2 regions of the Agrococcus jejuensis genome follow, and region 2 is predicted to be linked to the other one. Evidence: predicted binding sites of a transcription regulator. Region 2 holds the regulator's gene; the other holds the start of a gene.
What was found. The regulator HrcA, encoded in region 2, represses chaperone genes, less so after heat shock. The targets are predictions, from matches to a motif close to TTNGCACTCGNNNNNNNCGAGTGCNAA.

Region 1 (12,845 bases), 580 kb from region 2:
GTCGGCGATGCCGGCCGCGAGCATGTCGACGTACTCGCCGGTCGCGGCGTTGAGGCCCCAACCGGGCTCGAGCGAGCGCACCTTCTCGGCCACGACGCCCGGCTCGAGGCCGGCGTTGAGGGCGATCTGCTTCAGCGGAGCGTCGATCGCGACGCGCACGATGTTCGCACCCGTCGCCTCGTCGCCCTGCAGCTCGAGCGTCTCGAACGCGGCCTTGCCGGCCTGGATGAGCGCGACGCCACCACCGGCGACGATGCCCTCCTCGACGGCAGCCTTGGCGTTGCGCACGGCGTCCTCGATGCGGTGCTTGCGCTCCTTGAGCTCGACCTCGGTCGCGGCGCCGGCCTTGATGACGGCGACGCCACCGGCGAGCTTCGCCAGGCGCTCCTGCAGCTTCTCGCGGTCGTAGTCCGAGTCGGTCGCCTCGATCTCCGAGCGGATCTGGCGCACGCGGCCGGCGATGGCCTCGGCGTCGCCGGCACCCTCGACGATCGTGGTCTCGTCCTTCGTGATGACGACCTTGCGGGCACGGCCGAGCTGCGCGAGCTGCACGCCCTCGAGCTTGAGGCCGAGCTCCTCGGAGATGACCTCGCCGCCCGTGAGGATGGCGATGTCGGCCAGCTGCGCCTTGCGGCGGTCGCCGAAGCCGGGAGCCTTGACGGCGACCGACTTGAAGATGCCGCGGATCTTGTTCACGACGAGCGTCGCGAGCGCCTCGCCGTCGACGTCCTCGGCGATGATGACGAGCTGCTTGCCCGCCTGGATCACCTGGTCGACGATCGGGAGCAGGTCCTTGATCGCCGAGATCTTCTGGTTGGCGATGAGGACGTACGCGTCCTCGAACACCGTCTCCTGGCGGTCGGGGTCCGTCACGAAGTACTGCGACAGGAAGCCCTTGTCGAAGCGCATGCCCTCGGTGAGCTCGAGCTCGGTGCCGTAGGTGTTCGACTCCTCGACGGTGACGACGCCCTCCTTGCCGACCTTGTCGATCGCCTCGGCGATCAGACGGCCGATCTCGGGGTCCGCGGCCGAGATGGATGCCGTGGCGGCGATCTCGTCGGTCGTCTCGATCTCCTTGGCGTGGTTCACGAGCTGCTCGGAGACCGCTGCGGTTGCCTTCTCGATGCCGCGCTTGAGGCTGATGGGGTCGGCGCCTGCCGCCACGTTGCGGAGACCCTCGCGCACGAGCGCCTGGGCGAGCACCGTCGCGGTCGTCGTGCCGTCGCCGGCGACGTCGTCGGTCTTCTTCGCGACCTCCTTGACGAGCTCCGCGCCGATCTTCTCGAACGGGTCGTCGAGCTCGATCTCCTTCGCGATCGACACACCGTCGTTCGTGATGGTGGGGGCGCCCCACTTCTTCTCGAGCACGACGTTGCGGCCACGGGGACCGAGGGTGACGCGCACGGCGTCGGCGAGCGTGTTGAGACCACGCTCGAGGCCGCGTCGGGCCTCCTCGTCGAATGCGATCATCTTTGCCATTGCTGTCTCGTCCCTCCTGGAACACGTCGACACGTCTGTTGGCACTCGGCGGTCCTGAGTGCCAGGGAGAGTCTGGCACTCAGGGCACGCGAGTGCAAGCGAGCGCGACGCGCAGCGCCGGCGTTCGCCGAGGGCCTACGAGACGCTCGCGGAGCCCTCGTTCGGCACGAGCTCGACCCACGTGTTGCCCGGCGTCAGCACGACCGGCTGGCCCGCAGCATCCACGATCTGGATGGGGGTCGCGATGTCGGGCTTCGACCACGTCACGGGCACCCACGAGCAGCCGCTCGCGACGAACCCCTCGCCCGAGTAGCCCTCGAGCATGGTCTGCGGGATGTTGCCGTTGGGGATGACCTGCACGCGCAGGACGACGACGTTGGCGGCGGTGAGCTGGTTGCCGTTCGCGTCGAGGTCGGCGACGCCCTGCTGGCCGCGGGCCCAGCGGCCCGTGCCGGCGTCGCAGCCCCACTGGCGCGACTGCCCCTGCGAGAACGCGAGGGCGAGCTGCGACGCGGGGCCGCCCGTCGTCTGCGACGTCGGCGTGGTCTCGTCGTCGGAGTAGGCGAACTGCGGCTGCGGCGGGGCGAGCTGCGCGTTGTCGGCCTGCAGCTGCGCGGCCTGCAGGATCACGTTGTGCGGTGCCGCGTGGGGGCCGCCGCGCGAGTAGTACGCGTCGTAGGTGCCGCCGCCGTGGATGACGCTCGTCGACGTGCTCACCGCCTGCATCGCTGCGACGAAGTGGGGCTGGCCGCCCGAGAACGCGATCATGCCGCCGAACGGGCCGGCGATGCCCGGATCCATCGGGCGGATCGAGCGCACGGGGCCGATCTGCTGCGGCACGTTCGAGTGCCACACGGCGACGTAGCGGGTGAGGCCGCCCTCGACGAGCTCCTCGTAGACGATGTCGGTGGCCTCGAGGCCGAACTGCGCGCGCGCGTCGGGGTGGTCGTCGATCTTCGCGAGGATCGCGGGCAGCTGGATCTCGGCGGCGACCTCGACGCCCGTGAGCGGCGCCGTGATGGGCTCGGGCTCCGGCGTCGGCGTGGGGGTGGGGGTCGGCGTCTCGCTGTCGCTGGGGCTCGGCGATGCCGACGGCTCCGGATCGCCGCCGCAGGCCGTCAGGAGACCGGCAGCGACCATGAGGATCGCGACGGTGCGGGTGGCTCGAGATGCTCGCATGCGCGACAGACTAGAGGCCGCCGTGCGCGCTCAGCGGCGTGGCTCGCCGGGCACGACCTCACGCGCCTGCGGCCGCTCGCCGCCGTCGAGGTCGAAGTCGACTCGCTGGCCCTCGGCGAGCACGCGGAACCCGTCCATGCGGATGTCGCGGTAGTGCACGAAGACCTCGGCGGCGGACTCGTCGACGACGATGAACCCGAAGCCCTTCTCGCGATCGAACCACTTCACCGTGCCGCTAGGCATCCGCCGTCTCCTCCACCTCGCCGAGTCGTCCGGGGAGACTACAAGGCGCCCCTGGGGGACAGATGGGGGTGGCTGAGGACGGCTCAGCCGCGCTAGGGCGTCGAGGACGGCTCGGGCTCGACGCCCGTGCCGACGATGACCGTGATGGTCGAGCCCGACAGCGGCTGGTCGGTGACCTCGGTCGCCTCGACGCCGATCGCCTGCGCGATGCCGAGGGCGGCCGCCTCGAGGTCGGCGCCCTGGTAGTAGACGGTCGTCGCATCGCGCTGCTCGCTCGCGTCGGCGACGGCTGCGACGGGCCAGCCGCCGCCCTGCAGCGTCGCGGCGACGGCGTCGGCCGCGCCGGCGCCGGAGGCGTCGAGCACCGTGATCGTCGTGCCTTCGGGCAGCGCCGCGGGGTCGGTGATCGGCTCGGGACCCGTCGGCACGCTCGTGTCGACGCTGCCGACCTGCAGCAGCTGCAGGGCGCCGAGGCCGCCCACCACGAGCAGGACGCATGCGGCGGCCGCGACGATGGCCGTCATCCACCACCGCCACCAGCTGCGCTCGGTGGAGCGGTGCACGCCCACGCGGCCCATGCGCGGAGCGCCGTCGAAGCGGTCGGTCACGAGGCCTCCCCACGATCGCGGATGCGCTGGAGCCTGCGCACGAGCATGGCGTCGTATCGCAGGGCGGCCTCCGTGTCGATGAGCGCGTTGAGCAGCTGGTAGTAGCGGGTCGTGGACCATCCGAACCGTGCGCGGATCGCGCTCGCCTTCGCTCCCGCGTGCGTGCGTGCCGAACCCTCGAAGTCGAGGATCGACCGTTGCAGCGCCGTGAGATCGTCGGCGTCCTCCGGCTCGGACATGACCACCGATCATACCTTCGCCGACGGCGTAGGCCGTGCCGCGTCATGCGGGCTGCACGGCGCGTAGCATCGAGGCATGAGCGACTTCCAGGCCCCGTCCGACGACCAGTGGCGCGAGCGCCTCTCGCCGGAGGCGTACCAGGTGCTGCGCGAGGCAGGCACCGAGCGCCCCTGGACCGGTGCGCTGCTCGACGAGAACCGCCACGGCGTGTACTCGTGCGGCGCGTGCGGCCAGGAGCTCTTCAGCGACGAGGTGAAGTTCGACTCCGGCTGCGGCTGGCCGAGCTTCTACCAGGCCGACCCCGGCGCCGTGACGCTCATCGAGGACACGTCGCTCGGCATGACGCGCACCGAGGTGCGCTGCTCGCGCTGCGGCAGCCACCTGGGCCACGTCTTCGACGACGCCCCGCAGACGCCGACGGGCGACCGGTTCTGCATGAACTCGATCGCGCTCGACTTCACGCCGAAGGCCTGACGCCTCCGCGCCGTCAGGCCGCTGCGGGCGGCCGACGGCGCACGGTCGACACCGCGACGCCCGCGATCGCGAGGCCGGCGCCGACGTACGACAGCACCGACACGGGATGCCCCGACGTCGGAGCGACGAGGTCGAGCGCGAGCGCCATGACGACCTGGCCCGCGATCGACGCGAGCCCGAGCGCGAGCACGCCGATGCGATGCACCGCCACGGCTGCGATCGCGATGAAGACGCAGCCGAGCGGACCGCCGAGGTAGAGCCACCACTCGGCAGGCAGCGGCTGCAGCTCGACGCCGGATGCGAGCCGCACGGCCACGACGACCGCGAGGGCGAGCGTGCCGACGAGGAAGTTCGACGTCGTCTGCGTGAGCGCCGACTGCGTGTGGTGGTGCACCTGGCCCGCGAACGCCTGCTGCAGCGCGATGAGCATGCCCGCGACGAGCGGCAGCAGCACGAGCAGCATCGACGACGACTGGAAGCCGCCGGCCGCGGCGCCGACGCCGACGGCGGCGATCGTCACGAGCGCGCCGAGCACGCGCTGCGGCGTGATGCGCTTCGCCGCGAGCACGCCGATGCCCATGCGATCGACCGCGAGGCCCGAGAGCGTCTGACCGGCGACGATGCCGACCGTGAACAGCGCGACGCCGAGCGTCGGCACCGCGAGGCCCTGCGACGCGACGACGACGGCGCCGAAGAGGCCCGTGAGCGCGTACCACCAGCGCAGCCGCCCCTCGCGCAGCGCGACGACCATGCGGCGCGCGCCCGCGCGGCCGGCGGGCAGCACGAGTGACAGCAGGCCGACGAGCGTCAGACCGAGGCCGAACGAGATGAGCGCAGCGGTGGTGCCGTCGCCGATCCGCACGGCGAGCTCGCCGTTGACGCGGCTCTGCGCCGCCATGGCGAGGCCGCCCACGAAGGCGGCGAGGATCCACACGAGACGCACCGACCCAGCCTACGCGCGGCACGTGCCCGCACCGGCACCCCGCGCGCTCGGCGGGGCCGCGAGCGTGCGAGGATGCTGCGAGCGCCTCCTTAGCTCATCAGGTAGAGCACCGCACTTGTAATGCGAAGGTGGCCGGTTCGAGTCCGGCAGGAGGCTCGACATCGCTGACGCGGTCTTGGAATCACCTCGCTCCCCCACCCGCTGGTCGAGGAGGCCCCGAGCGCAGCGAGGAGCCGTCACGAGACCACGCGACGTGCCCGCTCGACGCGACCATGCGCGTGACCGAGCAGGAGCGGCGCTCACGTGGTCTCGTGACGCGTGCTCGCTGCGCTCGCGCGCTCCTCGACCAGCTGGCGGGAAGCCTCGCCGCGCCGCGCCAGCGACGGGCGCCGAGCGTCAGCCCTCGGCGACGAACGCCGCGAAGGCCGCCGCGTCGGCGACGTCGCCCGAGTACAGGCGGTCGCCCACGTAGACGCTCGGCACGCCGCCGAGGGGCTGTCCGCCGGGCAGCGCACCCTCGAGCGCGCGCTCGGTCGCCTGCCGCGTCCACCACGCGAACGTGCCCTGCGTCACGCAGTCGCCCGCGCCGTCGACCGCCTCGTCGGCGAGCTCGACGACGCCGGCCGCGTCGAGGTCGACGTTGCGCTCGAGCATCGCCTGCAGGAACGGCAGCGCCGCACCGGCATCCTCGTCGGCGACGCACGCGAGCGCGGCGACGCCGATCGACGACGCGTAGCCCGACTCGACGGTGTCGCCGATCGCCACGGGCACGTATGCGATCGTCGCGGTGCCGTCGGCCGCCCACGCGTCGAGCTGGTCGCCGTTCGCCTCGAGGAAGCGCGCGCAGTACTCGCACGTCGGGTCGACGACGACCGTCACGACCGTGCCGTCGCTCGGCAGCGCGTCGGGCTCGCCATCGGCGGGCACGGCATCCTGCGCCACGACGCCGTCGGCGTCGACGACGAGCGCGTCGGCGAGGTTCGCCGGGCCGTCGGCCGCCTCGAGGCGGGCGATCTGGCCGCCGATCGTCTCCTGCAGCGACTCGACGTCGGCGTCCTGCACCATCCACCGCCCCGACCACAGCACGGGCACGTCGTGCAGCAGGGCGCCGGTGCGCAGCCGCGACGCCTGCGCGTCGTCGGCCGCGAGGGTCAGCACCGTGTCGGTGCCGCACGTCGCGACCGCGGGGTCGTCGGCGGATGCGCGGTACTGCTCCACGAGATCGGTGCACGTGCCGCCGGCGTCGACGTACGCCGCCGACAGCTCGCCGAGCGACTCGGGCCCGATGGGCTCGACGCCCTGCGCGCAGCCGGCGACGAGCAGCAGCGCCGCGCACCCGACCAGGCCGGCGCCGGCCCGTCGGGTGCGCAGGCGCATCAGCCCTCGCTCGGAGCGGGCGTGGCCTCGCTGGGCGCCGGGGTCTCCTCGGTCGAGGAGCCGCCGCTGACCTGGCCGAGCGCCGCCTGCACGAACGCGGTGAACGAGGCGCCGTCGCCGGGCTGGCCGCGGTACTGCTCACCGTTCACGAGCACCGTCGGGGTGCCGGTGATCTGCACGCCGTCCTCACCCGACGGGCCGGGCTCGAGCTGCGCATCCTGCGTGGCCCGCTCGACCCACGACTCGAACTGCACCGACTCGACGCACTCCGTGAAGGCGGCGTTCGTGTCGACGCCCGCCTGCTCGGCGAGGCCGATGAGCTCGTCGTCGGTGAGGCCCTCGGTGTTCTCGCCCGGCTGGTTCTCGTACATGAGCGTGTTCCACGCGTAGAAGCTGTCGGGCGACGCCTCGGCGACGCACGCGGCGGCGTTCGCGGCGCGCGTCGAGTACTCCTCGCCGAGCGACAGCCGGTCGAGGAACGACACGGGGTGGTACTCGACCGTCGCGACCCCATCCGAGATCAGCTGGTCGATCGTCTCGCCGTTCGTGGTCTCGAAGAGGCCGCAGTACGGGCAGAGGTAGTCCTGGTAGATGACGATCTGCACGACGTCGTCGCGCTCGTCGGTCGCCACGGGCGCCTCGTCGGCGGCGAGCGCCGGCGTCGTCTCGGCGACGTAGCCCTGGCCGACGACGATGCCGTCGGACGCCATGTTCTCGGGGCCGGGCCCCGGCGGGCGGATGGCGTTGACGATCACGAGCGTGACGATCGCCACGATCGCGACCGCACCCACGAGGATGCCGCCGATCGTGAGCCCCCTCTTCAGGCGCTCGTCGCGCTGGCGCTTCTGCTGCTGCGCCTTGGCAGCCTCGCGTGCCTGCGTGCGTCGCTCGTTCTTCGTGAGTCGTCGATCGTTCGTCATCGGTCCTCGTCGGTGTCGTGGGGCCGCACACCAGGATACGGGCGAACGCTATGAACTTCCGCCGCGCCTGTGCCAGAGTGTCAGCACACGGGACTACGAGGTCCCGCTTCCATTCACGAAGGATCGTCCGGCACGTACCTGCCGGTGAAGGAGGATGACGATGGCGTCTGTCACGTTCGACAAGGCAACCCGTCTCTACCCGGGTGGCACCCGTCCCGCAGTCGATGCGATCGACCTGGAGGTGGCAGACGGCGAGTTCCTCGTCCTCGTCGGCCCCTCCGGCTGCGGCAAGTCCACGACCCTGCGCATGCTCGCAGGGCTCGAGGAGGTGAACGACGGTCGCATCCTCATCGGCGACCGCGACGTCACCGACATGCCTCCCAAGGACCGGGACATCGCGATGGTGTTCCAGAACTACGCCCTCTACCCCCACATGACCGTGGCGGAGAACATGGGCTTCGCGCTCAAGATCGCGGGCGTCGGCAAGGACGAGCGCGCCGAGCGCGTGCTCGAGGCTGCGAAGCTGCTCGACCTCGAGCCGTACCTGTCGCGCAAGCCGAAGGCCCTCTCGGGTGGTCAGCGTCAGCGCGTCGCCATGGGTCGCGCCATCGTGCGCCAGCCCCAGGTGTTCCTCATGGACGAGCCGCTGTCGAACCTCGACGCGAAGCTGCGCGTGCAGACGCGCACGCAGATCGCGTCGCTGCAGCGTCGCCTGGGCGTCACGACGGTCTACGTCACGCACGACCAGACCGAGGCCCTCACGATGGGCGACCGCATCGCGGTGCTCAAGGACGGCATCCTGCAGCAGGTCGGCTCGCCGCGCGACCTGTACGCGAGCCCCGCGAACGTGTTCGTGGCCGGCTTCATCGGCAGCCCGGCGATGAACCTGCTGCAGCTGCCGACGAACGACCAGGGCGTGCTGTTCGGCGACCACGTCGTGCCGATCCCCCGCGAGACGCTCGCGAAGGCGAAGCAGATCACGGTCGGCATCCGCCCCGAGGACCTCACGATCTCGACGTCGGGCCCCGGCCTGCCGCTCAAGGTCGACCTCGTCGAGGAGCTCGGCGCCGACGGCTACCTGTACGGCACGGCGCAGTCGTCGAAGATCGTCGACGTCTCCGAGGCGGTCGACACCGAGGCGGAGGCGACGGAGGGCGTGAGCCTCGTCGCCCGCGTCGACGGCCGCAACCACCCGCACATCGGCGACCAGGTGTTCGCGGTGCCCGACGCGTCGCACCTGCACCTGTTCGACGCGGAGTCGGGCGAGCGCCTCTAGCGCGCAGCATCCACGCACGAGCGGGGCGGGACCGGATGGTCCCGCCCCGCTTCGTCGTGTCGGGGCCAGTCAGTCGCGCGCGGCCTCGACGGCGGCCTCGAAGGTCGCCTCGTCGGTGGCGTCCTGCACGATCTGCCCATCGACGATGACCGTGGGCGTGCCCGTGAGCGGCACCGTCTGCCCGGGCAGCGACGTGTCGGTCGCCGCATCGGTCGACGCCTCGACGAACGGCGCGAAGGCGATGGTCGTGACGGCGACCGTCAGCGCCTCCGACTGCGCGCCGGCCTCGGCGGCGATCGCGAGCAGCTCGTCGTCGGAGTGCCCCGTCGTCTGCTCCCCCGGCTGGTCGGCGAAGAGCGCGCGGATGACGGCGGGCGTCGCCTCGGGGTGCAGGGACGCGACGGCGGCGACGAGGTTCGCGGCGCGCGTCGAGTACTGCGTGCCCTGCGACTGGCCGTCGAGGAACGACACGGGATGGATCTCGAGCGCGACGTCGCCGGCCGCGACCGCATCCTCGAGGTATCGGCCGTTCGCCGCGAAGAAGAGGCCGCAGTACGGGCACAGCAGGTCGACGTAGGCGACGACGTGCACGCGGTCGCCGACGTCGGTCGCGGCGACCGGCGTCGGCGTCGGGCCCGCCTGCGACGTCGACGCGACGCCCTCGTCGGTCTGCAGCACGCCATGGCTCGCCATGTTCGCGGGGAAGCCCGCCGCGAGCACCGGTGCGGGGTCGGAGGCCGAGGGCACGGGCGCGACGGCGGGCGGCAGCACGACGCAGCCCGCGAGCACGAGCGCGGCGAGGGATGCGGTGACGACGGCGGCGAGTCTGCGCATGCTCGGCACGATAGGCCACGCGCATCCACGCGTCCTCAGTAGGCTCGGGGGCATGAGCGGCAACCTCCGCATCACGTCCGCGCTCATGGACGCGACCCTGCTCGAGATGCCCTGGCACCTCCCCCTCGACCAATGGCCCGACGACGTCGTCGTGACGCTGCCGAAGGGCATCTCCAGGCACCTCGTGCGCTTCGCCCACCTCTCGGGGCGCGTCGTCGCGCTCAAGGAGACGAGCGACGAGATGGCGCGCGGCGAGTACGACATGCTGCGCAGGCTCGGGCGGCTGCAGGTGCCGTGCGTCGAGCCGCTCGCGGTCGTCGCCGGTCGCGTCGACGAGCACGGCGAGCCGCTCGAGACGATCCTCGCGACGCGGCACCTGAAGTTCTCGATGCCGTACCGCGCGCTGTACTCGGGCTCGCTCAAGGTCGCGACGGCGCAGCGCCTCGTCGACGCGCTGGCGCTGCTGCTCGTGCGCCTGCACCTCGTGGGCTTCTTCTGGGGCGACGTCTCGCTGTCGAACACGCTCTTCCGGCGCGACGCCGGCGCGTTCGCGGCATACCTCGTCGACGCCGAGACCGGCAAGCTCTACCCCGGCGGCCTCTCGCGCGGCCAGCGCGAGAACGACCTCGAGATCGCGCGCGTGAACATCGCGGGCGAGCTGCTCGACCTGCAGGCGGGCGGCAGGCTGGACGAGGGCCAGGACCCCGTCGACGTCGCGGGCTCGATCGTGGCGCAGTACCGCGAGCTCTGGGCGCAGCTCACCGAGGTCGAGCAGTTCGACCAGGCCGAGCGGTGGCGCATCAACGAGCGCGTCGAGCGCCTCAACGCGCTCGGCTTCGACATCGACGAGCTGCAGATCCGCACGGATGCCGACGGCACGAGCGTGCGCATCCAGCCGAAGGTCGTCGACGCCGGCCACCACCACCGGCGCCTGCTGGGGCTCACGGGCCTCGACGCCGAGGAGAACCAGGCGCGGCGCATGCTCAACGACCTCGATCAGTACGCGGCGGCGCAGCGGCGACGCGGCGACGACGCCGACGACGAGCAGCTCGCGCACGACTGGCTCGTGTCGCGCTTCGAGCCCATCGTGCAGGCGGTGCCGCGGCACCTGCGCGGACGCCTCGAGCCCGCGGAGGTGTTCCACCAGGTGCTCGAGCACCGCTGGTACATCGCCGAGCGCGAGTCGCGCGGCGTGCCGCTCGCCGAGGCCGTGCAGTCGTACATCGTCGACGTGCTCGAGCACCGGCGCGACGAGGCGGCGGTGCTCGAGGTGTCGACGCAGACCGTGCCCATCCCGATCATCGGCCCCAACGGGCAGCCGATCGGCGACGAGGACCTCGAGGTCGACTGGCGCGACCTCGTCTGAGGCTCAGCCCTTGCGGCGCTTCGCGACCTCGTAGAGCGTCACGGAGGCGGCGATGCCGGCGTTGAGCGACTCGGTCGCTGCCGAGATCGGGATCGACACGATCGCGTCGCACGTCTCGGCGACGAGGCGCGACAGGCCCTTGCCCTCGCTGCCGACGACGATCGCGAGCGGGCCGTCGGCCAGCTCGAGCTCGTGCAGGTCGACGTCGCCGCCGCCGTCGAGGCCGATGACGAAGACGCCCTCGGACTTCAGCTCCTCGAGCGTGCGCGTGAGGTTCGCGGCCATGGCGACGGGCGTGCGCGCCGCGGCACCCGCCGACGTGCGCCATGCCGACGCCGTCACGCCGACCGAGCGACGCTGCGGCACGACGACGCCGTGGGCGCCGAACGCGGCGGCCGAGCGGATGATCGCGCCCAGGTTGCGCGGGTCCGTGATGCCGTCGAGCGCGACGATGAGCGCCGGCTCCTTCGCCTTCGCGGCACGGTCGAGCAGGTCGCCGGGGTGCGCATACTCGTACGCGGGCACCTTGATCGCGATGCCCTGGTGCACGGTGTCGGGGCCCGACATGCGATCGAGCTCGGGGCGCATGACCTCGAGGATCGGGATCTGGCGCGACGTCGCGATCTTCAGGATCTCCTGCACGCGCTCGTCGACCTCGATGCGCGCGGCGACGTAGAGCGCCGTCGCGGGGATGCGGGTGCGCAGCGCCTCGAGCACGGCGTTGCGGCCCGTGACGAGCTCGGAGTCGTCCTTCGCGCTCGACGGCTTGCGGTGCCGCGGCGGCTGCGGCGAGCCGCCGCCGCGCGCCTTCGCGGCGGCGAGGCGCTCCTGCGCGATCTTGCGCTTGCCCGCCGGGTGCCAGGCGCGGTCCTCGGCCTTCGGCGTCGGGCCCTTGCCCTCGAGCGAGCGACGGCCCTTGCCGCCGGTGCCCTTCGTGGCGCCCTTCTTGCCTCGGGGCCGCTGCGGCTTGTTGTTGCTGCTGCTCATGCGATGCTCCAGATGGTGTCGTCCTTGCCGTCCGCCACGGCGATGCCCGATGCTGCGAGGGCGTCGCGGATGCGGTCGGCGGCTGCGAAGTCTCGTGCGTCGCGCGCGGCGCGACGGTCGGCGATGAGCGTCTCGACGAGGCGGCCGAGCGCGGCATCCGCCGCTCCCCCGCCCGTCGGGCCCCATGCCGGGTCTGCGGGGTCGAGGCCCAGCACGCCCAGCATGCCGCGCACCGACGACGCGGCGGCGAGCGCCGCATCCGTCTCGCCCGCGTCGATCGCGGCGTTGCCTGCGCGCACGGCGTCGTGCAGCGCGGCGACGGCCTGCGGGGTCGAGAGGTCGTCGTCCATGGCGGCGGCGAACGCATCCGGCACCGCGCCGACCGCGACGTCGCCGAGGCGCCCCGCGCGCTCGAGGAAGCCCTCGATGCGCGTGAACGCGGCCTCGGCCTCGGCGAGCGAGCCGTCGGCGAGCACGCCCTCGACGGTGCGGATGTCGATGGCCGAGCGGTAGTGCGGCGTGGCGAGGAAGTAGCGCACGACGATGGGCCTGGCGGATGCGAGCAGGTCGTGGGCGAAGATCGAGTTGCCGAGCGACTTCGACATCTTCTCGCCGTCGACGTTCACGGTGCCGTTGTGGCTCCACACGCTCGCGAAGTCGAGGCCCGCGGCGGTCGACTGGGCGAGCTCGTTCTCGTGGTGCGGGAAGCGCAGGTCGAGGCCGCCGCCGTGCACGTCGAACGCGTCGCCGAGGTAGCGGCGCGCCATCGCCGAGCACTCGATGTGCCAGCCGGGCCGGCCGTCGCCCCACGGCGAGGCCCACGAGGCCGTCGTCGGCTCGTCGGCCTTCGACGCCTTCCAGAGGGCGAAGTCGCGGGTGTCGCGCTTGCCGCGCGGGTCGGCGTCGCCCGCGGGCTCGA
Region 2 (16,153 bases):
TCGTGAGGATCGCGTCGCCCGCGACGTCGGCGAGGGTCTTCGGCGAGTCCTCGCGGATGAGGCGCGCCCCCTCGCCGACCTCGGACTGGCCGAGGTCGGCGCCGTTCGCGACGAGGTCGACGAGCTCGCGCACGAGCCGCTCCGACTGCTCGACCTGCTCGGCGTCGCCGTCGAGCGTCACCTGGTTGCCGCGCACGGCGACGGTGACGTCGGGGTACTCGCGCTCGAGCCGCGTCAGCAGCCGGTCCTGCGGCCCGAGCAGCCGCACCATCTGGATGCCGTCGATCTGGATCTCGGCATGTGCGTCAGGCAAGGGACTCCTCGGTGAGGTCGGCGCCCGCGAGCACGTGGGCGTGGACGTGGAAGACGGTCTGGCCGGCGAGCTCGCCCGTGTTGAACACGAGGCGGAAGTCGCCGTCGGCGCGCTCGAGCGCGATGGCCTTCGCGGCGCGCACCATGGCCGCGAGCAGGTCGGGGTCGCCGGCGGCGAGCTCGACGACGTCGCGATACCGCGCGGTCTTCGGCACGACGAGCACGTGCAGCTCGGCCTTGGGCGCGATGTCGGCGAACGCGATGATCTCGTCGTCCTCGAGCACGATCTCGGCGGGGATCTCACGCGCGACGATGCGCTCGAAGATGGTGGGCTCTGCCATGGCTCCAGCGTACTCGCGGGTCACCAGCGCCACCGGGCCGCGAGGGCCGCGATCGCCGCCGGCCCTGCGGTCGAGGTGCGCACGACGTGCGGTCCCATGCGCACGCGCTCGCCGCCGAGCCGCTCGAGCTCGTCGGGTGCGATGCCGCCCTCTGGCCCGACGACGAGCAGCATGTCGCGGCCGTCGGGCTCGAGCGTCGACAGCGTCGCGTCGCCTGTCGGGTCGAGCACCACGAGGCGCCACGTCGACGCGAGCGCCGCGAGGGCCGTCGTGTCGACGACCTCGAGCACCTCGGGCACGTGGGCGCGCAGCGACTGCTTGCCCGCCTCGCGCACGATGGTGCGCCAGCGCGCGAGCGCCTTCGCGCTCTTGTCGCCCCTCCAGGCGACGATCGACCGCGACGCCTGCCACGGCACGATCGCGTCGACGCCGAGCTCGGTCGCAGCCTGGATCGCGAGCTCGGCGCGGTCGCCCTTCGCGAGCGCCTGCGCGAGGCCGATGCGCGGCGTCGGCGCCGGCTCGTGACGCACCGAGCGCACGACGAGCACGACCTCCGGACGCACCTCGGCGAACTCCGCGTGGCACAGCGTGCCGCGGCCGTCGGCCACGAGCACGCGCTCGCCCACCCGTGCGCGGCTCACCGTCGCGGCATGGCGCGCATCCTCGGGTCCGAGGACCACGCGGTCCCCCGCCTCGACGTCGAGGTCGTCGACGTAGTAGCAATGCGCCATCAGAAGCGCAGGAACCGATCACGGAGCTTCGAGAAGAGGCCCTGCTGGAACTGCGCCATGCGCGGAGCCGGCGGCTTCGTGCGGTCGCGCAGCTGCTCGAGCAGGTCCTGCGCCTTGCGGTCGAGCTTCGTCGGCGTCGCCACCTGCACGCCGAGCTTGAGGTCGCCGCGACCCGAGCCGCGCAGCCTGCCGACGCCGCGGCCGACGACCGTGAGCACGTCGGCGCTCTGCGCGCCCGCCTCGATCGACACCGTCACGGGGCCGTCGATCGACTCGATCGTCGCCTCGGCGCCGAGCGCCGCGTCGATCATCGACACCTCGAGGGTGCCGAGCAGGTCGTCGCCGTCGCGGCTGAAGACGTCGTGGTGCTTGACGTGCACCTCGAGGAAGAGCGTGCCGGGCTCGCCGCCCGCCTCGCCGACCTCGCCCTGGCCGGGCAGCTGGATGCGCAGGCCCGTGTCGACGCCCGCGGGCACGTCGACCGGGATCGTGCGCTCGGCGCGCACGCGACCGTGACCGGCGCACGTGGGGCACGGGATGGGGATGACGGTGCCGTGGCCCTGGCACGAGCCGCACGGCTGGCTCGTCACCATGTTGCCGAGCAGCGAGCGCACCTGGCGCTGCACGTGGCCGGAGCCCTTGCAGATGTCGCAGGTCTCCTCGCGCGTGCCCGGCGCCGTGCAGCGGCCGTCGCACGTCTCGCACAGCACGGCCGTCTGCACGCGCAGGTCGCGGTGCACGCCGAAGACGACGTCGTGCAGGTCGAGCTCGATGCGCAGCAGCGAGTCCTGGCCCGGGCGTCGCCTGGGCCGCGGCCCCTGCTGCCTGCCCGCGCCGCCGAAGAACTGCTCGAAGATGTCGCCGAGGCCGAACCCCGCCTGCTGCGGGCCGCGGTCGTAGTCGGCGCGCGACTGCGGGTCGGACAGCACGTCGTAGGCGTGCGTCACCGACTTGAAGCGCTCGGACGCCTCGTCCGACGGGTTCACGTCGGGATGCAGCTGCCTCGCGAGCTTGCGGTAGGCACGCTTGATCTCGTCCTGGCTGGCCTCGCGGGGCACGCCCAGGACCTCGTAGTGATCGCTCATCGCTCCTCGTCGTCGAGCAGCCGCGTCAGGTACCGCGCGACGGCGCGGACGGCTGCCATGTTCGATGCGTAGTCCATGCGGGTGGGGCCGAGCACGCCGACGCGGCCAGCCTCGTGCCCGCCGGCGCCGTAGGCGCCCGTCACGATCGACGTCTGCTCGAGCCCGTCGGCCATCTCGCGCCCGATGCGGGTCGCGACGGCCGTCGCCTCGGCATCCATCTCGCCGAACAGGCGCAGCAGGGTCACCTGCTCCTCGATGGCCTCGAGCACCATCGTGACCGAGCCCGACAGGTCGGCGCCGCCGCGCACGAGGTGCGAGGCGCCGGCGATGACGAGGCGGTCGCCCGCCGTGGGCGCCAGCACGTCGCCGAGCACGACGACGAGCCGCGCGGTCGCGGTCGCGACGGCAGGCGATGCCGCGTCGACGACGGTGCCGAGCGCCTCCTCGGCGTCGGTCGTGGGCTTGCCGGCGACGGCGACGTCGAGCGCGCGGCCGATGGCCTGCGCCGCCTCGGCGGCGATCTGCTGGCCGGCGTCGACCATGCGCTGCTCGACGCGCCCCGAGTCGAGGATGACGACGAGCAGCAGGCGCGCCTCGGCGACCTGCACGACCTCGACGCGGCGCACGCGCGCCTTCGCGACCGAGGGGTACTGCGCGAGCGCGACCTGGTTCGTGAGCTGCGACAGCAGGCGCACCGAGCGCGCCATGACGTCGTCGAGGTCGGCCGCCTCGTCGAGGAAGCGTGCGATCGCCTGCCGCTGGGCGGGCGACAGCGGCTGCATGCCCTGCAGCCGGTCGACGAAGACGCGGTAGCCCTTGTCGGTCGGGATGCGACCCGACGACGTGTGGGGCGCGACGATGAGCTCGGCCTCCTCGAGCTGCGCCATGTCGCCGCGGATCGTCGCGGCGCTCACCCCGAAGGAGTGGCGCTCGACGATCGACTTCGACCCGACGGGCTCGCTGGAGGCGACGTAGTCCTGCACGATCGCCCGCAGGACCTCGAGGCCGCGATCCGTGACCATCGTTCCCCCCTCGCCTGGCACTCGTCGTTCGTGACTGCCAATCGTACCGCGCTCGACGGGGCTCGATCCGTCTCGACCATGGGTGCGTTCTCAGCCTCCTGCGAGCATGATGGACGCAGCCAGTCCCGGCCCCCGTGATCGAGAGGTTCGACCATGACCGACCCCAACGGCCCCGCGGCCACGCCGGACGAGCCGCAGGCTCCGCAGTTCGGCGCCCCCACCCCGGGCGCAGCCCCGGCGCCGGGCCAGCCCGCGCAGCCCTTCTCCAGCCCCGCACCGGCTCCCGGCTCCGTGCCGCCGGCGCCGCCCGCCTACGGCGCACCCGGCCAGCAGGTGCCGCCGCAGCAGCCGCCCGCCGCTCCCCCGTACGGTGCGCCCGGCCAGCAGGTGCCGCCGCAGCAGCCCTACGGCGCTCCGCAGTACGGCGCCCCCGGCCAGCCGCAGTACGGCGCCCCGGCCGGCGCGCCCATGTCGCCGCAGGATGAGAAGCAGTGGGCGATGCTCGGCCACCTCGGCGGCATCCTCATGTGGCTCGGCCCGCTCATCGTCTTCCTCGTCTACAAGGACCGCAGCGCGTTCGTGCGGCAGGAGTCGAAGGAGGCGCTGAACTTCCAGATCCTCATGACGATCGGGCTCGTGGGTCTGCTCGTCATCGGCACGATCACGAGCGTCATCGGCGTCGGCCTCATCCTGCTCGGCCTCGCCTGGGTGCCGTCGGTCATCGGCATCATCTTCGCGATCATCGGCGCCGTGCGCGTCAACGGCGGCGGCTCGTACCGCTACCCGTTCAACTGGCGCATCATCAAGTAGACGCTGCCGGCGCGAGGCGAAGGGCACCCTGCGGGGTGCCCTTCGTCATGTCGAGGCGGTGAGGCGGCGCACGACCGTGTCGGCGAGTAGCCGGCCGCGATCCGTCGGCACGACGCGACCACGCAGCGCCGAGGCGCCGTCGACGAGCCCCTCGGCGATGAGCCCGGCGACGGCCGCGCGGCCGTCGGCGTCGAGCGCCTCGATCGGCAGCCCGGCGCGGATGCGCGTCTCGAGCAGCACCCGCTCGACGCGGCGCGTGTCGTCGTCGAGCACCTCGCGCGCGAGCGCAGGCGACTCCCCCGCCGCGAGGCGCTGGGCGTAGGCCGCCGGATGCTTGACGTTCCACCAGCGCACGCCGCCGACGTGGCTGTGCGCGCCGGGCCCGATGCCCCACCAGTCGTGGCCGAGCCAGTACGACAGGTTGTGCCGCGACACGGCGCCGCCGCGCGCCCAGTTCGACACCTCGTACCAGTCGTAGCCCGCGGCGCCGAGCGACGCATCCGCAGCCTCGTACATCGCGGCGTGCAGGTCGTCGTCGACGGGTGCGATCTCGCCGCGGCGGATGCGACGGGCGAGGGCCGTGCCGTCCTCGACGATGAGCGCGTAGGCCGACAGGTGGTCGACGTCGTACGACAGCGCGGCGTCGAGCGAGCGCTGCCAGTCGTCGAGCGACTCGCCCGGCGTGCCGTAGATGAGGTCGACGCTCACGTCGAGCCCCGCATCCTTCGCCCACTGCACCACGAGGGGCACGCGGGCGGGGTCGTGCGTGCGGTCGAGGGTCGCGAGCACGTGCGGCACGGCCGACTGCATGCCGAAGCTCACGCGCGTGAAGCCGGCGTCGGCGAGCACGCGCAGGTCATCGGCGTCGACGGAGTCGGGATTCGCCTCCGTCGTCACCTCGGTGCCCTCGGCGAGGCCCCACTCGTCGCGCACGGCCGCGAGCATGCGACCGAGGTCGCCAGGCGGCAGCAGCGTGGGCGTGCCACCGCCGACGAACACCGTCGAGAGGGGGCGCCGCACGGCGGCGTCGTGCGCGGCGAGGTCGTCGAGCACGCGGCCGGCGAGGCGCACCTCGGCGATCGCCTGGTCGGCGTAGTCCGCTTGCTTCGCGCCGCGCAGCTCGGTCGACGTGTACGTGTTGAAGTCGCAGTAGCCGCAGCGCACGCGGCAGAACGGCACGTGCAGGTACGCGCCGAAGCCGCGCTCCGCGGCACCCGGGGCGGCGGATGCGGGCAGCGCGCCGTCGACCGGCGCTGCGTCGCCGTCGGGCAGCTGCCCCATCAGTCGACGCGGATGCGGCGCAGCGCGTCGAGGTAGCGCGCGTGGTACTGCCGCTGGATGCGCTGCGTCACGGGACCGCCCAGCCTCGCCCACCACGCCTGCGGGCGCGAGAGCACGCGCAGGTGGAAGAAGACGGAGTCGTCGTCGGCGAGCTCGACGAGCATCCGCTCCTCGCCCGCCTCCGGGTGGCCCTCGAGCGAGCCGAAGATCACGGCGTGCGTCGTCGCCTCGTCCTCGACCGCGATGACGCGGATGGGCGCGTGGATCTGCAGCAGACCCACGCGGATGCGCTGCATCGCGGAGTCGCCGGGCTGCAGGAACGGCTCGCCGTCGGCCGCGAACACCTGCTGCGCCTCGGTCGACGCCGCCCGTGCCGGATCCTTGCCCTCGAACCCGACGGGCCGGTACGTCGACTGGTCGACGGTCGGCTGCACGTCGACCTCGATGCCGCTGAGACGCTGCACGCGCCACGTGCGCAGGCCTGCGACGGCCGCGTCGTAGCGGGCGCGACCGTGGCCGATGCGCGAGCGCTTCGAGACGAGCTCGTAGCCCTTCGGCGGGAACCGGTCGAAGTCGAAGTGCGCGGTCGCCCCGATGATGCCGTAGTTCGCCGGCCTCCCGGCAAGATCCTGCACTCCGCTGCTCCCACGTCGACTCGCGGCGCACCCGGGTTCGGATGGCCTCAGCGAGGATAGCGCGGCGGCGGCGCTCTCGGCATCCGTGGGGCTGCTCGTCAGGCTCGGCGGCGACGCGTCCGACAGGATGCGACGGTGCCCCTCCGCATCCGCGCGCTCGCCGCCGCCGCCCTCCTCGTCTCGCTCACGGCATGCGCCACGACGACTCCGCAGCCGTCGCCCACGGCCTCGAGCACGCCGTCGGCGTCCGCCGAGGCGTGCGCGACGAGCCCCGAGGCGGCGCCCGGCGACCCCGCCGCGCTCGTGACGCCACGCGCGCTCTGCGACGACGACGGCGAGGCGTGGGCGCGCACCTCGATGCCGGGATCGCTGCCGCTCTTCGCCGCCGAGGGCAGCGACGCCCCCGCGTGCGCTGCGCTCGGCGGGTCGTTCTCGGTCTCGCTGCTCGACGTCGAGCGCCTGCTGCACGCCCTGAGCGCCGAGTCGCTCGACGACGCAGGGCTGCCGCTGCTCGGCGGCGCGACCGTGCAGGCTGCGGTGCTCGACGTGCCCGACCACGCCGCGCACGTCGAGGCGGCGCTCGACGGCATGAGCGCTGCGTGCGCGGGCTCGACGGGTGCCGCGGGCCTCATCGCGGCAGCCGACCAGGACGGCTGGCGCGGCGTGACGGTGACCGCCGACGACGGCACGATCCAGCGCGTCCACTGGCTCGCAGGCGACGCGACGCTCGCGATCGTCGCGACCGACGACGACCTGCAGCCCGCATCCCTCGCCACGGTGCTGCGTGTGCAGCGCGCGCTGCTCGAGGACCCGCCTGCCGCGGACCCGTGGCCGGCGGACTGCGCCGCGAGCCTCCCGTGGGCCGAGGGCGAGCCGCACCTCGCCGCCGACCCCGCCTCGCTGTGCGCTGCCGACGGCGGACCCTGGATCGTCGCGCCGAACGCGATCGTCGAGCGCGTGTCCGGCGCGCGCGACGGCACCTGCCGGGCCGACTCGACGACGAGCAGCGCCGTGAGCGCCGAGCTGCTCGTCGCGCTCCTCGACGACACGTCGACCGTGCGGCTCGGTGACCGCCCCGCGTACGGCGGCACCGTCGTCGTCGCCGTGCTCGACGACGCCGCAGCCGCCGACGCCGCGGCGGTGGCGTTCGACGCCGGGCTCGCGTGCGTCGGCACGACGCTCGAGTCGGGCGTCGCGTGGGACCAGTCCGTCGCGGCCGTGCCCACCGTCGACGGCTGGACGTCGCTCGCGATCACCGAGAGGCCGCGCGCCGACGGGTACCCGGAAGGCACCGCGGTCGTGCAGCACTGGGCCGTGATCGACGGCGCCTTCGTGCTCGTGCAGGTGCCCGCCGACCTCGACGCCGCAGCGACGCAGACGCTGCTCGACGTGCAGCGCGAGCGCCTGAGCGCCTGACGCTCGCGCGCCCGGGGCGCGCGTCGAGGGCTACGACTCCTTGCGCTCGCCCGTCGAGAGCGCGGCGATGAACGCCTCCTGGGGGACCTCGACGCGACCGACCATCTTCATGCGCTTCTTGCCCTCCTTCTGCTTCTCGAGGAGCTTGCGCTTGCGGGTGATGTCGCCGCCGTAGCACTTCGCGAGCACGTCCTTGCGGATGGCTCGGATCGTCTCGCGCGCGATGATGCGCGCGCCGATCGCCGCCTGGATCGGCACCTCGAACTGCTGCCGCGGGATGAGCTCGCGCAGCTTGCCCGCCATGAGCGTGCCGTACGCGTACGCCTTCTCGCGGTGCACGATCGCGCTGAACGCGTCGACCTGCTCGCCCTGCAGCAGGATGTCGACCTTCACGAGGTCGGCCTCCTGCGTGCCGTCGACCTCGTAGTCGAGAGATGCGTAGCCCTGCGTGCGCGACTTCAGCTGGTCGAAGAAGTCGAAGACGATCTCGCCCAGCGGCAGGCGGTAGCGCAGCTCGACGCGGTCCTCCGACAGGTACTCCATGCCCTGCAGCGTGCCGCGACGCGTCTGGCACAGGTCCATGATCGTGCCGACGTAGTCCTTGGGCGCGAGCACCGTCGCGTTCACGACGGGCTCGACGACGCCGTCGATCTTGCCCTCGGGGAACTCCGACGGGTTCGTGACGATCACCGACTGCTTCGCCTCCGTGCGCACCTCGTAGACGACGCTCGGCGCCGTCGCGATGAGGTCGAGGCCGAACTCGCGCTGCAGACGCTCGGAGATGATCTCGAGGTGCAGGAGGCCGAGGAAGCCGACGCGGAAGCCGAATCCGAGCGCGACCGACGTCTCGGGCTCGTACACGAGCGCCGCATCCGAGAGCTTCAGCTTGTCGAGCGCCTCGCGCAGGTCGGGGTAGTCGGAGCCGTCGATCGGGTACAGGCCCGAGAACACCATGGGCTTGGGGTCGGCGTAGCCCTGCAGCGCCTCGGTCGCCGGCTTGCGCGACGTCGTGACCGTGTCGCCGACCTTCGACTGGCGCACGTCCTTCACGCCCGTGATGAGGTAGCCGACCTCGCCGACCGACAGGCCCTTCGACGCGATGGGCTCGGGGCTCGAGACGCCGATCTCGAGCAGCTCGTGCGTCGAGCCCGTCGACATCATCTGGATCTTCTCGCGCGGGCTCAGCGTGCCGTCGACCATGCGGACGTACGTGACGACGCCGCGGTACGAGTCGTAGACGGAGTCGAAGATCATCGCGCGGGCGGGTGCATCCACCTCGCCCTTCGGCGCGGGGATCGTGCCGACGACGCGGTCGAGCAGGGCCTCGACGCCCTCGCCCGTCTTGCCGGAGACGCGCAGCACGTCGGCGGGGTCGCCGCCGATGAGGCCAGCGATCTCGGCCGCGTACTTCTCGGGGTCGGCCGCGGGCAGGTCGATCTTGTTGAGCACGGGGATGATCTCGAGGTCGTTCGACATCGCGAGGTACAGGTTCGCGAGCGTCTGGGCCTCGATGCCCTGCGCGGCGTCGACGAGCAGGATCGCGCCCTCGCACGCGGCGAGCGAACGCGACACCTCGTACGTGAAGTCCACGTGACCGGGGGTGTCGATCATGTTGAGCGCGAAGGTCTCGCCGTCGACGTCCCACGGCATGCGCACGGCCTGCGACTTGATCGTGATGCCGCGCTCGCGCTCGATGTCCATGCGGTCGAGGTACTGCGCCCGCATGGCACGCGCGTCGACGACGCCCGTCAGCTGCAGCATGCGGTCGGCGAGCGTCGACTTGCCGTGGTCGATGTGCGCGATGATGCAGAAGTTGCGGATGCGCTCGGGCGCGGTCGAGGCGGGCTCGAGGGCGGTGGACGAGCGGGGCACGGTGCTCCTGGGGATCACGGGACGAAGCGGACCCTCCATCCTCTCACGCCCCGCGCCCTCGCTCGTGAGGTCGGACGCGCTGCCGCGTGCGCGGTCAGCCCGCGGGGACGAGGCCCACGGCGCCCGACACGGTGCCGGTCGACGCGACCGAGATCGCGACAGGGCCGGGGATCTCGACGGGCGACGACTCCGTGGCGGCCGGGGCGCTCGTGCCCGGCTCCGCCTCCTGCGCGCACGTCGACGTGCCGGTCGCGACCTCGGCGCCCGACGCCGCATCCGTGAGCGTCCACTCGACGCCCGAGCCGTCGACGCTCGCGCACGAGAAGCGCACGACGTGGCTGCCCGCCGGCGCCTCCAGGGTGTAGTCGTGCGTCGCGGGCTGCCCCTCGGGCAGGGTCGCGTAGAACGCGAAGTACGCGACGGGATCGACCGACTGGATCTCGGTGAGGTACGGGTCGAGCTGCTCCTCGTCGGTCGACGGCGACGGCGTGGGCGTCTCGCTCGGCGCGGCGCTCGTGGGCGGCGCGCTCGACGCGGGCGCGTCGTCGTCGGCGGCGGATGCGCAGCCGGCGAGCGCGAGGGCGGCGACGGCGGCGAGCACGGGGGCGACGGAGGCGATGCGCATGCCTCGACGGTATCGGCGGTGCCCATGCGCGCGGGATGCGCGCGGAGTGCGGCCGACGTCCAGGTCGGATCGCTCGCGCTCTCGTAGCGTCGAGTCGTGCACCCCGCCCCACCCCCGGTCGCGACCGCCCGCGTCGTGCCCGGATGGCAGATCGGCATGATCTGGTTCGCACTCGTGCTCTCGGTGCTGCTCATCGTCGGCCCCATCCCGTTCCTGCCGCTGCCCGACGGCCTGCTCGGGCTCACGCTCATGGCGCTCGGCACGCTCCTGACCGCGCTGATGGTGCCGATCGCGCGCGGGCTCGTCGTCGAGCTGCGGCTCGAGCCGCACCGCATCGTCGCGCGCCGGATGCTCGGCGCACCGGTCGTCGTCGCGAGGCACGACGTGCGCGACGTCGTCGTCGCCTCGTCGTTCATGCAGCCGCGTCGCTACGGCGGACCCCTCGAGTCGATGCGCGTCATGCTCGTGGGCCACGAGGGCCGCACCCTCGTGGCGGCGACGTGGTCGACGCTGCGCTTCGACCCGCCCGCGTTCTTCGCACCGTGGGGCATGCGCCCGTTCCTGCTGCCCGAGCCGATGTACGCGCCCGAGCTCGAGCGCCGCGTGCCCGGCGGCACGAGCAGGCTCGAGCGGCTCGGCCCCGCCATGATGATCGTCATCCTCGTGCTGCTCGCGATCGAGGCCGTCGTCGCCGGGGTCGTGCTGCTCCTGGCGCAGGTGCTGCGATGAGGGTGTCGTGGTGAACGACGCGCCCCCGCCTGCGTTGGCGCACCATCCGCGACCCTGGTAAAGTCCTCTGTTGGCTTCCATGCGTCGCGCCCTCTTCGCGATCGCGTGTCCGGGGCCACGAGCCGAGCCGAGTCCCACACTCGCGAGGCCGCCAGCCCCACAGGCAATCACGACCGAAGGAATCACCATGGCGAACATCAAGTCGCAGATCAAGCGCATCCTCACCAACGAGAAGGCGACGCAGCGCAACCGCGCCGTCAAGAGCGAGCTCCGCACGCACGTGCGCGCCACGAAGGCTGCGATCACGGCCGGCGACAAGGCCGCTGCCGAGACCGCCCTCAAGCAGGCGACGCGCAAGCTCGACAAGGCCGTCTCGAAGGGCGTCATCCACGAGAACCAGGCCGCGAACCGCAAGTCGTCGCTCGCGAAGCAGGTCGCCGCGCTCTGATCGAGCACGCACCGAACGCGAGGGCCCGTCCGCGAGGACGGGCCCTTCGTCGTTCTCGGTGCCGAGCGGCTAGGACGCGAGGATGCGCACCATGCGCTCGAGCGCGTGCATGGGGCTGCGCTGCGCGCCCTTGACGGCGTGGTCGGTCTCGGCGATGAGCGCGATGGCGCGGCCGAGCCGGTCGTCGGAGTAGCGCTGCAGATCGCGGCGCGCGTTGCGCACCTGCCACGGCGCCATGCCGAGCGCCTTCGCCGCCTGCCCCTCGGGGCCGTGGTTCGTCGACACCTTCGCGAGCTGCCGGAAGCGCATCGCGAACGCGGCGACCACCGGCACGGGGTCGGCGCCCGACGCGATCGCGTGGCGCAGGCGCACGAGCGCCGCGGCGGCGTCGCCCGCGACGACGGCGTCGGCGACGTCGAACGCCGTCGTCTCGACGTGCCCCGCGTAGTACTCGCGCACGGTCTCGTCGCTGATCTCGCCCTGCGTGTCCTGCACGAGCTGCTTGCACGCGGCGGCGAGCTCGGCGAGGTCCTTCGCGAACGCGCCCGCCAGCGCGCGCAGGGCGCCCTGCGTCACGGTGCGACCCTCGGCCTGGATCTCGGCGCGTGCGAAGGCGATGCGCGCGTCGTCCTTCGTGATCGGCAGGCACGGCACCTCGACGTGCATCTTCCTCACCGCATCCAGCAGCTTCTTGCCACGCACGCTCGAGCCGTCGTGGCGCAGCACGAGGGTCGTGTCGGGCACGGGCTCGGCGATGTACGCCAGCGCCTCCTCGAGGAAGGCGTCGCTCGTGGCCTGCACGCGCGAGACGCGGATGAGCCGCGGCTCGCCGAACAGGGAGGGGCTCGCGAGCTGGATGAGCGTGCCCGGCGCGTACTGGTCGGCCTCGATGTCGCTGATCTCGAGCGACGGATCCTCGTGCGCGAGGATCGAGCGGATGCGCTGGATCGCGCGCTGCGCGAGGTACTCCTCCTTGCCGGCGACGAGCACGACGGGTGCTGGCGCTGCGGCGTCCCACGTCATCTGCCTCGGCATGCCACCAGCGTAGGGCCGACGGGTGACGGCGGCGGTCACCGCTGCGTCGAACTCGCAGTAGCCTCGGCGATGCCCTTACCTGCCCGGAGGCACGCCATGCACGGAGTAGCCAAGCATCCACCCGGAGTGCAAAAGTTCGGACCGGATTGCTGCTTCATTTGCGGTGCAGGTATCCCCCCTGGCTCTCCCGAGCGCACCGTCGAACACGTCTTCCCGAAATGGCTGCTCCACAGCCTCGGTCTCTGGGACGCAAAGATCACCCAACTGAACGATCGGACTCGCGCCTACCGCCAGTTCGTCGTCCCTTGCTGCAGGCGGTGCAACGGGCAGGTCTTCAGCCCAATCGAAGAGCGTGTCAAGCAGGCGGCGGAAACCGGCTTTGACGGATTCGCAGCCCTCGACCGCACGGACCTGTTCCTGTGGTTGGGCAAGATCTATTACGGAATTCTCGTGCGCGAGAGTTTCCTCCCCTTGGACGTAACAGATCACGATGGCCCTCGATTGGTGCCCCAGGCCGCACTGGAGTCGAACAGTCTCCATCACTTGCTCCTTCAAGCAGCGGCGGGCACGACGACATGGCGACCGCTAGAGCCCGGGCCCGCCAGCATTCACTTCTTTCGTTGCCTAGTAGCCGACGATCTTGATCTGAGGTTCGACTACTTGGACGATGTTGCCGTCCCGGTGATCGCCCTCAGGTTCGGCCCCATCGGTGTAGTCGCATGCTTGCAGGATTGGGGCCGATCAGAGGGCGTGCAAGCACCACATTTGGAGGCTGCTAGGTCAATCGAGCTCCATCCCACTCAGTTCCGTGAGGTCTACGCACGACTCTGCTACATCACCCGCAAGTCATGGATTAACGTTTCCGTCCCCGTGCTGGAAGTGGAAGGACAACGTGTTGTCATCGCCCCTGCGTCGATGCCCTTCGAAGGTGAGTTCAATCCCACTGAGTTCGCTCCTGCGCTAGCGAGAGTCTGGGGAGTGGAGACTAGTGCGATCGCGGATGTCAGCGGGGTGCGTTCGACGCTGATGAACGCGGATGGTTCGGGGTTCCAGGTTCCGGACGCGGAGACGTACCTCCGAGCGCCTTTCGCCAACACCGGGCTTTGGCCAGCGCACGAGCTGTCGATGCCGTAGCGGTCACCGCTGCGTCCACGCGACCGCGCCGTCCAAGGCGATCGTGCCGTGCTCGTCGGTGCGGAGCACGAGCATGCCGCGGCGCTCGAGCTCGGCCATGAGGTCGGGTGCCGGATGGCCGTAGTCGTTCGGGCCGACGGGCACGAGCGCGACCTCCGCACCGACGGCGTCGTAGAGCGGCAGGTGCTGGTCGGGCGAGCCGTGGTGCGCCACCACGACGACGTCGGCTGCGGGCACGCCGTCGGCGAGCAGCGCGCGTTGCGCCTCGGCCCCGAGGTCGCCCAGCACGAGCACGCGCTGACCGCCGACGGCCGCAGCGACGACGATCGAGGCGTCGTTGCCCGGCTCGGCATCCGCGTCCTCGGGCCACAGCAGGTCGAGGGCGCCGTCGCCGACGCGCACCGACTCCCCCGCGGTGCCCAGGTGCAGGCGTGCACCGCGCGCGGCGAGGTCGTCGAGCAGCGCGGGCGCGTCGTCGTCGGGCGGGCCGTGCACGACGAGGTCGGCGCGGCCCGCGACGGCATCGACGCCACCGACGTGGTCGGCGTCGAAGTGCGTCAGCACGACGACGTCGAGGCGGCCGATGCCGAGCAGGTCCATGCAGGCGGCGAGCGGCTCGGGCTCGCGGCCCGTGTCGACCAGCACCGTCGCGCCGCCGAGGCGCAGCACCGACGCGGCCCCCTGGCCGACGTCGCACTGCGCGATCGACCAGTCGGGCAGCGTCGCGCGGGCCACGAGCGTCGGCACCTGCACCGTGCCGGTCGCGAGCACGACGACGCACACGGCGGCGGTCGCGCCGCGAGCGATGCGTCGAGCGGCGATGCCCGCACCCACGGCGGCGACGACCGCGACGGCCAGCACGACGCCCGCCCATCCGGCGGGCCAGGGCGGACCGGCGGGCAGCAGCGTCGACGCGTGCGCGAGCCCCGCGATCCACGCCGACGGCAGCCACGCGATCCATGCGACCGCGGCGGCGAGCGCAGGTGCCACGACGGCGACGGCGCACACGACGAGGCCCAGCACCGTCGCGACGGGCGCGGCGGGTGCCGCGAGCACGTTGGCGGGCACGGCGACGAGCGCGATGCGCGGATCGAGCACGACGAGCACCGGCAGGCACCACAGCTGCGCGGCGAGCGGCACGCCGATCGCTGCAGCGACGGGCATGGGCATCCACCGGGCGAGCGCCTCGGCGAGCGGCTGCGCGTGCACGAGCAGCCCCGCCGTCGCGAGGACGGAGAGCGCGAAGCCCGCCGAGCGGGCGAGGGTCGGATCGACGGCGAGCGCCACGAGCACCGCGAGGGCGAGCAGCGCGATGCCGACGCGGCGCACGCCGCGGTGCAGCGCCACGAGCGCGAGTCCGGCCATGATCGACGCACGCACGACGCTCGGCTCGGGGCCGACGAGCACGACGAAGCCCGCGAGCGCCGCGCCCGCGACCGCGACGCGCAGCCAGCGCCGCAGCCCCGCCGCCATCGCGCATCCCAGCGCGAGCGCCACGACGATGGCGCAGTTCGCGCCCGACACCGCCGTGAGGTGCGTCAGGCCCGCCTGCAGCATCGCGGCGTCGAGCCCCGACGACACGAGCGACGTGTCGCCGATCGCGAGGCCCGGCAGCAGCGCGCCGCCGTCGCCAGGCAGGTGCGCCGTCGACTGCCGCAGCCCCTCGCGCACGCCCGCCGACCATCCCGCCCACCACGCCCGGTCGACGCGCTCGACGTCCTCGCACGCCAGGCGCCACGCATCCGCAGGCCCGGCGTCGCCCGCCCACGCGTCGCACGTCGCCGTCACGGTGTCGCCGAGCGCGACCTCGTCGCCCGATGCGTCGAGCACCACGACGACGACGCGGGCGTCGCGCACGACGTCGTCGCCGCACGTCGCCTCGACGATGCGCGCCGGCATCGGCGCCGCGTGGCCGCCGAGCTCGAGCGTCATCTCGGTGCACGACGCCAGGTCGCGCTCGACGGTCGGCACGCTGAGCAGCAGGCCCGCGAGACCGGCGCCGACGGCGACGAGCGTCGCGACCGCACGGATGCGCAGGACGCGGTGGGCGAGCACGACCCCGACGACCGCGACGGCGAGGGCCGCGAGCGCCACGATGCGCTGCGCGTCGCTGCCCCACGCGAGCGCCATCGCCGCCCACGCGATGCCCGCGGGCACGACGAGGCGCGCATCCGTCGACGCGACGAGCCGCATCGATCAGAACGCGACGAGCGGCTCGAGCGCCACGAGCATCGCCGGCCCGATGCCCGAGACGGCGTCGAGGTCGTCGACGCTCGCCCGATCAGAGGCACCGCGCCCGCCGCCACCCGCCTCGCCGGTCGGCTGCCGCACGTCGCCCGCGGCGCCGACGCCGTCCCATCCCAGGAACTGATCCATGGGAGACGACGGTAAGAGCGTTGGATCCCCACGCAGCCACGCGACCTCGCACCTGTGGACAGCAGACGCCTGTGCAGACGAGTGCCGCCGCACCACCCGTGGCCGAGGCCCATGTGCCGTCCGGCTACGCGCACATCCCGGCTCGCACACCGAGACCGTCGTAGGGGGACCACCGCATCTCGATCCTCCGGCGTCCGTGAAGCCTGCCATCCCGGCTGGATCCCAGAGATTTGCTCACATCTGACCCTATGGTTGACCTGTCGGAGCCTCACGCTCCTCGCCCGTCGCTCAGGTCAGACAA

Region 1: groL (chaperonin GroEL) is a predicted target of HrcA. The motif match lies at 1,518-1,544, and genes of this name have one in related genera.

The regions. Positions count from the first base shown of each region.
Region 1 is NZ_LT629695.1:828,626-841,470, forward strand. Features, by position in the region: gene groL (chaperonin GroEL) at 1-1,479, opposite strand, end outside; gene BLQ67_RS03910 (DUF3048 domain-containing protein) at 1,615-2,658, opposite strand; gene BLQ67_RS03915 (cold-shock protein) at 2,689-2,901, opposite strand; gene BLQ67_RS03920 (LytR C-terminal domain-containing protein) at 2,994-3,509, opposite strand; gene BLQ67_RS03925 (DUF3263 domain-containing protein) at 3,506-3,748, opposite strand; gene msrB (peptide-methionine (R)-S-oxide reductase MsrB) at 3,825-4,223, shown strand; gene BLQ67_RS03935 (DMT family transporter) at 4,237-5,166, opposite strand; tRNA gene BLQ67_RS03940 (tRNA-Thr) at 5,250-5,322, shown strand; gene BLQ67_RS03945 (DsbA family protein) at 5,563-6,543, opposite strand; gene BLQ67_RS03950 (DsbA family protein) at 6,543-7,463, opposite strand; gene BLQ67_RS03955 (ABC transporter ATP-binding protein) at 7,624-8,739, shown strand; gene BLQ67_RS03960 (DsbA family protein) at 8,809-9,573, opposite strand; gene BLQ67_RS03965 (DUF4032 domain-containing protein) at 9,626-10,939, shown strand; gene rlmB (23S rRNA (guanosine(2251)-2'-O)-methyltransferase RlmB) at 10,943-11,926, opposite strand; gene cysS (cysteine--tRNA ligase) at 11,923-12,845, opposite strand, start outside.
Region 2 is NZ_LT629695.1:245,703-261,855, forward strand. Features, by position in the region: gene BLQ67_RS01155 (PhoH family protein) at 1-271, opposite strand, end outside; gene BLQ67_RS01160 (HIT domain-containing protein) at 306-653, opposite strand; gene BLQ67_RS01165 (16S rRNA (uracil(1498)-N(3))-methyltransferase) at 674-1,384, opposite strand; gene BLQ67_RS01170 (DnaJ C-terminal domain-containing protein) at 1,384-2,469, opposite strand; gene hrcA (heat-inducible transcriptional repressor HrcA) at 2,466-3,491, opposite strand; gene BLQ67_RS01180 (DUF4870 domain-containing protein) at 3,645-4,301, shown strand; gene hemW (radical SAM family heme chaperone HemW) at 4,347-5,582, opposite strand; gene BLQ67_RS16560 (DUF1990 family protein) at 5,582-6,217, opposite strand; gene BLQ67_RS16270 (hypothetical protein) at 6,353-7,633, shown strand; gene lepA (translation elongation factor 4) at 7,664-9,505, opposite strand; gene BLQ67_RS01205 (hypothetical protein) at 9,600-10,130, opposite strand; gene BLQ67_RS01210 (hypothetical protein) at 10,227-10,859, shown strand; gene rpsT (30S ribosomal protein S20) at 11,047-11,307, shown strand; gene holA (DNA polymerase III subunit delta) at 11,377-12,342, opposite strand; gene BLQ67_RS01225 (hypothetical protein) at 12,469-13,476, shown strand; gene BLQ67_RS01230 (ComEC/Rec2 family competence protein) at 13,480-15,669, opposite strand; gene BLQ67_RS01235 (hypothetical protein) at 15,673-15,852, opposite strand.